Regions from separate parts of the Pseudomonas sp. C2.3V genome, predicted to be linked through region 1. Evidence: predicted binding sites of a transcription regulator. Region 1 holds the regulator's gene; the other holds the start of a gene.
What was found. The regulator FliA, encoded in region 1, starts transcription of late flagellar genes. The targets are predictions, from matches to a motif close to CTAAAGTTTNNNNNNNNNNNGCCGNTAA.

Region 1 (3,418 bases):
CATACGGACCAGCTTGACGAGATCGCGCTCGACTTGTGTAACAAGGTTCGTCACACGCTTGATGACTTGACCGGTAAGATCCTGATAGTCCTGCGCCAACAGGATATCGTTCAGCAACGAAGACAGCTTGTGGGCGTCCTCATCGCTGCGCCCCAGAAACGCACCGACTCGCTTGGCCAGCTCGCGGAACTCCTCGGCACTGAGCTCGCGCCGCATAAAGCGGCCCCACTCGGCGTGGAGGTCATGAGCGTCCTTACCAAATGATTCGATAAGCGGTGTGCTGGCATCGACCAAGTCCATGGTACGGTTGGCAGCACGCTCCGTCATTTCCACAACATAGCTTAGGCGATCGGTGGCGTCTGCAATGTTTGTTACTTCATTGGCATAGGACGCCTGGGGATCGATCTGGAAGTTGACGATCGCGTTGTGCAACTCACGCGTCAGCTTGCCGATTTCCTGATACAGACCACGATCTCGCACCTGATTGAGCTCATTGATGAGCTGCACTGCCTGGCTGAAATTGCCATCTTCAAGGCTGGCAACCAGCTCTTGGGCATGCTTTTTCAGGGTCGATTCCAGGTCTTCGAATGATTTACTGCCAAGGTCCATAACATCCTCGAGATGGTTATCAGCCGTTGACCCGCTCAAAGATCTTGTCGATCTTTTCTTTGAGCACCTGGGCAGTAAACGGCTTCACAACGTAACCATTCACACCCGCTTGAGCTGCCTCGACAATTTGTTCGCGCTTGGCTTCGGCCGTTACCATCAGAACAGGCAGGTTCTTCAGGCGTGCATCGGCACGGACTTCCCGTAGCAGGTCGATACCGGTCATACCCGGCATGTTCCAGTCCGTTACCAGGAAGTCGAAGTTGCCGCTTTGCAGCATCGGCAACGCCGTCAAGCCGTCGTCGGCCTCGGTAGTATTGGTGAACCCCAGATCTCGCAGCAGATTCTTGATGATGCGTCTCATGGTGGAAAAATCGTCCACGATGAGAATTTTCATATCTTTGTCCAAGTCGACCTCCATCCTTACCCCAGACATGCCTTTTCAAAGGCATGCCATACATGCTTAGTGTTTTGCCTTAGCGCGAACGCCATTCAGCCAGACGAGCCCGCAGACGTGCTGCGCACTGACTGTGCAGTTGACAGACTCGGGATTCACTTACCCCAAGCACCTCTCCGATTTCCTTTAGGTTCAACTCCTCGTCGTAATACAGCGACAAGACGAGACGCTCACGCTCTGGAAGATTGGCAATGGCTTCCGCCAGGGCCTGCTTGAAACGATCATCTTCCAGTCCTCGACCTGGCTCGAAATCATGGGCTCCGCTCTCTTCGAGACCGTGCTCACCCTCTTCCATCAAGTCATCGAAGCTGAACAGGCGACTTCCCAATGTGTCATTGAGAATGCCGTAATATTCTTCAAGGCTTACACCAAGTTCGGCAGCAACTTCAGGATCTTTAGCGTCACGACCCGTTCTTGCTTCAACAGCACGAATCGCATCGGCCACCATACGGCTGTTACGATGCACCGAACGAGGTGCCCAATCACCTTTGCGAACCTCGTCCAGCATGGCTCCGCGGATACGGATACCGGCATAGGTTTCAAAGCTTGCACCTTTGCCGGCATCGTACTTCTTGGAGGCCTCGAGCAGGCCGATCATGCCGGCCTGCATGAGATCTTCCACCTGTACATTGGCAGGCAGACGCGCCAACAGGTGATAGGCAATGCGCTTGACCAGCGGCGCATACTGATTGATCAGTTGCTCCTGCTGTGAATGGGTCTGAGATTTACTGTACATACGGAGACCGCTGGACGCTGTCATACATTTGGCCCTACAGTGGGTTGCACCAATCGTTCGACGAAAAACTCCAAGTGACCGCGTGGGTTGGCTGGCAAGGGCCAAGCATCCACCTTCTGGGCAATGGCCCGGAAAGCCAGAGCGGCTTTGGAGCGCGGGTATGCTTCGTATACGGACCGCTGCTTCTGGACGGCTTTCCGTACACATTCATCAAAAGGAACCGCACCCACATACTGCAGAGCCACATCCAAGAAACGGTCAGTTACCTTGGTCAGCTTAGCAAAGAGATTGCGACCTTCCTGGGGCGTCAATGCCATATTCGCCAGTACGCGAAACCGCGTGATTCCATGATCGCGGTTGAACATCTTGATAAGCGCATAAGCGTCCGTGATCGAAGTAGGCTCATCACAGACCACCAGAAGCACTTCCTGGGCAGCCCGTACAAAGCTCACGACCGAATCACCGATGCCAGCAGCCGTATCGACAACAAGCACATCGATATCGTTGCTGATGTCACTGAATGCCTGGATCAGACCGGCATGTTGAAGAGACGACAACTGCACCATGGCTTGCGCACCGGAAGCCGCCGGAACGACCCGGATACCGCCAGGGCCTTGCAAAATCACGTCGCGAAGATCACATTTGCCTTCGATCACATCGGCGAGCGTCTGCTTCGGAGTCAAACCGAGCAAAACGTCGACGTTTGCCAAGCCCAAGTCGGCATCGAGCAACATGACACGTCGGCCCAGTTCAGCCAACGCTAGCGAAAGGTTTACCGAAACGTTGGTTTTCCCAACGCCTCCCTTGCCGCCTGTCACTGCAATTACCTGTACGGGATGCATACCCATTGCTGTACACCTATGAAAAACCAGCCAGCCCGTAGGGGCACTTATGGTGTAGCCAGATCGTTATGCTAACGAGCCAGCTGGCACTTAAACCTGAAGCGTGTACTGCTTTCTGACACTACGACGCCTGTAAACCTTCTATTGCAAAAACCTTACCCAACTCGCAAAAAACTGTAACTTAACCGACGCGCTTGGCCGGCTTTTGATAGAGCTCGGCAAACATATCCGCCATGGTTTCCTCTGCTGGCTCCTCGGTCAGCTGACGATTGACTGCACGGCTAACCAGCTGATGCTTGCGCGCAATATGCAGGTCGTCAGGGATGCGAGGACCGTCGGAGAGATAGGCTACCGGGATATGATGGCTAATGGCTATACCGAGCGCTTCACCCAACGTCGCGGATTCATCCAGTTTGGTCAGAACACAACCAGCCAGACCGCACCCCTTGTAGTTGTGATAAGCCGCTTTCAGCACTTGGCTCTGGCTGGTTACAGCCATGACCAGATAGTTGCGAATCTTCAGTTTCTCATTAGCCAGCGCTTCCAGCTGCAGACGCAGGGAGGGGTCATTGGCCGGGATACCTGCCGTATCGATCAGGACCATGCGCTTGCGAGCCAGTGGCTCAAGCGCCTGAGCCAACGACTGACGTGGATCTACAACGGTAACCGGCACATCGAGAATATGACCCAACGTCTTGATTTGCTCTTGGGCGCCGATGCGATGGCTATCCATGGTGACCAGCGCAAGACTTTGCGCGCCATACTTCAGAACATAGC
Region 2 (3,418 bases), on a different contig from region 1:
TGAGCCAGCATACGTACTTCGGAAGCCACCACCGCAAAGCCCCGACCGTGGTCGCCGGCCCGCGCCGCTTCGATGGCTGCATTGAGCGCCAGCAAATTGGTCTGGTCCGCAATGCCGCGGATCACATCAAGCACCGTGGAAATGGAGTCGCTTTCTCGCTTCAGGTCGCTGATGATGGCTGCGGTCTGATCGGCCTGCGCAGACAGTTCGCGTATGACACTGATCGTGCTTTCCACTTCACGTCGCCCCTGGCTTGTGCTCTGGTTGACCTCTTGTGACATGCTGGCGGCATCGCTGGTGCTCTGAGCCACCTCCCGCACGGTCGCGCTCATCTGGTTGATCGCGGTGACAACAAGCTCAGTACCCTGGCGCTGGCGCTCAATGCTCTTGCTGGTCTGAAGTGTGACCGCTGAAGACTCTTCCGCGGCCGTCGCAACTTGCGTGGTGGCGTTACCAATCTCTTGAATCACCTGACCCAACTCGTCAGCCATACGATTGAGGTTATGGGTAATCTCGCCAAATTCGTCCTTGCCCTTGTAATCGGATCGCGCAGTAAGATCGCGTTGCGAAAGTGCCAGCAGCGCATTGTTCACCGCTTTTACGGCAACGCTGATGTTGCGAATGATCAGGTAGGACAGCACCGAGACGACCAACAGCGCAAGCACTGCGACACCCAGCGTTGTCCACAGAACGGCTGACGCATGATGCTGCGCCTTGGCCGCCAGGGCGCCCACCTGCTGTCCCAACTCTTCCTCTACTTCACCCATCAGATCGATTCGGCTCGTCGAAGTTTTGAACCATCCTTCGGCCGACACACCCAGTGACTGACCGATCGGCGTCTCGAATGCCAGACGCTGCAGACGTGCGACCTCAAGCGCGCTGGGCTGCTGCATCTTTTCATCAAGCTTGCGCACAAGCGCCTCAGACGCGTTACGTCTGAAGGCCTCGGAGTAGGCGGAAAACTCACCCAGGTTACGGCTGAAAGCTGATAGCAGATCAGAATCGAACCGATCCTGGTTGAACACGACACCTAGCATGGCCCGCTCACGACCTGCCCGCTCCTTCATCTCGATGAATTCATTAAGCGAGGATAACGCTCGGGCAAGCGATGGCTCATTCACATTGTGCTCCAGTGAATGAGTGAATCCAATCAGCGTTTGAATGACTTTGGTAAACCGCGAGCCTGATTCACGGTTGGTGATGCCCAGCGTATCGATCTGGTCACGGGTGGCTTTCAAACCATCCAATCCAGCCATGGCATCGCGAATCTCACTGGCGCTTCCAGAAAGCGCGCGCAAGGCCGCCATAGCTTCATCCGTCTGCTGACGCATGCGAGGCAGCATATCCCGCATTGCATTTCCCTTGCTGCCCAGATAAACACCGCTTGCGCCGCGCTCACGCTGCAGCACAGTAATTAACTGACTTACCTTCTGGGCAACCGTGCTCGCTTCCACCGTTCGATTCATCTCCTGCAAGGTCTGGTAGCTATCAACCACCTTCGCCGTCGCGAGCCATAGGAAGCCGAGAAGTGGGCATATGAGAATCAGCAGAAGCTTGAAACCCAACGGGATGTTTCGGAGCACGATGTTCACCTCAGAGTCTGCTTCGATATCAATGGTACGAAGCTCAGTCGATTACCTGCCGTCGTGCTTTTATGGCTGCACGTTAAGCAGGATGAGCGCAGCCAAAGGCTGCCCTTGCAAGGCATCACATTCTCTATCGAACCGATAGAAAAAATCTTTAGAAAGAATATGTGTCCAAGCCCTATAACGCTCGATGTCTGTATCGGCGGATAATTTGCGCGTCTGGCTCGTGCGCCATAGCCTTCAGCCGGAGCTTGCATTGATGATCGGGGAAAACGATATGCTCCGCATGGCCGCCGACGAGATGACTGACCTGTTTCCCTGGAGTAAACCACCGACGATGTCGAAAGCCAGGAAAGTACTGTTGTTGCTCATGATTGTGAGCGCTGCCCTGGGTTATCTCGGGCTTCGTGCCGCTTCAACTCCGCGCGAGGCTCAAGCGGGAACTACTGATGTCGCTCAGCGGCAGCAACTGATTCATGCACTTGTCTCGAACAAGAAAAGCCCTATCAAGGAAGCCCGCTGGGTTACACCGTCCCTGCTGCAGATAGGTGTTGTCGATGATCATACCTTGCAGTTCCGGCTGGCCGAATCCGTTTGCCTGAGTGCCAAACAGTACGGTACGCCCGCAAAGCTTGTCAGAGTGGTGGATGCAGCAAAACTGAGGCAAGGTGGAAAGCTGGTAGAGCTTGGGCAGGCCGCTTGTCAGTAGATAACCTCGTGAAGGTCGTATAGACGAGAAAGCCAACTCTCAAGCGTGCCCCGATCAACACAATCGGGACACGGCGAATCTGGAATGCTGAGCCGTTTAATATAGCCGTTAATCGGCCTGGTGCCTTCCGGTTGATGTGAGAGATGCCACCTTAATTAACGGTTGATCAGCCCGTATTTACGGAGCTTGCGGTACAACGTATTGCGACTGATACCGAGCCGCTCAGCCACATGCCCCCGATGCCAGTGCTCAGCCTGCAAGGCTGCAACCAGGGCATCACGCTCCGCTGTCCCCAAAGGGTTACATGCATTTTCTGCAGGTGTCTCCAGCGGCAGCACGGCTGCCACATCCCTGAGGCCGATCCAGCACCCTTCGCTCAAGGCTACAAGCGTTCTCAACAGGTTTCTCAGCTGACGAATATTGCCGGGCCATGGCTGCGCCAGTAGCGCCTGCCTGGCTGCCGGTTCCACTCGAATTTCTTTGCCACGAGCCTCTTCTCGGAGCAGATGATCGATCAGCTCAGCCTTGTCGCTTCGTTCTCGCAAAGGCGTCAGGGTGACTTGCAGGCCAGTCAGGCGGTAATAGAGATCTTCCCGAAACTGACCCGCCGCCACCAGCGCCTTGAGGTCTCGATGGCTGGCACTGATCAGGCGAATATCAAGCGGCTGTGGTACGGTACTTCCCAACGGAACGACATGACGCTCCTCTAGAACACGCAGCAGCCGGGTTTGAAGGGCAAGCGGCATATCGCCAATTTCATCAAGGAACAGGACGCCGCCATTGGCATGCTGGAGCTTGCCTGCCATGCCCTCTTTACGTGCACCGGTAAATGTTCCGCCGCAATAACCAAACAGCTCGCTCTCGATCAGCGCCTCGGGAATGGCCGCACAGTTGAGTGCGATAAATGGCTTGCCTGCACGTGAACTGGCACGGTGCAGCGCAGTAGCGAAAGCCTCCTTGCCAGTCCCGGTCTCCCCATAGAGAAGAACCGGCACATCATGCTCCAACACCTTGAGCGCCCGATCGAACGCCGCATGTAGTGCATGATCGGCGAGACATAGCCCCTCGATCTTTGCGCGGCGAACCGGCGGAGGCGTTACAACCGTACGCAGCTGTATGCCCC

Region 2: AC4LF3_RS22355 (methyl-accepting chemotaxis protein) is a predicted target of FliA. The motif match lies at 1,717-1,744, and genes of this name have one in related genera.

Annotation. Positions count from the first base shown of each region.
Region 1 is NZ_JBZUBN010000001.1:1,709,932-1,713,349, reverse strand. It holds gene AC4LF3_RS08080 (protein phosphatase CheZ) at 1-609, opposite strand, end outside; gene AC4LF3_RS08075 (chemotaxis response regulator CheY) at 629-1,003, opposite strand; gene fliA (RNA polymerase sigma factor FliA) at 1,083-1,823, opposite strand; gene fleN (flagellar synthesis regulator FleN) at 1,820-2,647, opposite strand; gene flhF (flagellar biosynthesis GTPase FlhF) at 2,823-3,418, opposite strand, start outside.
Region 2 is NZ_JBZUBN010000002.1:563,500-566,917, reverse strand. It holds gene AC4LF3_RS22355 (methyl-accepting chemotaxis protein) at 1-1,583, opposite strand, end outside; gene AC4LF3_RS22350 (hypothetical protein) at 1,798-2,295, shown strand; gene AC4LF3_RS22345 (sigma-54-dependent Fis family transcriptional regulator) at 2,451-3,418, opposite strand, start outside.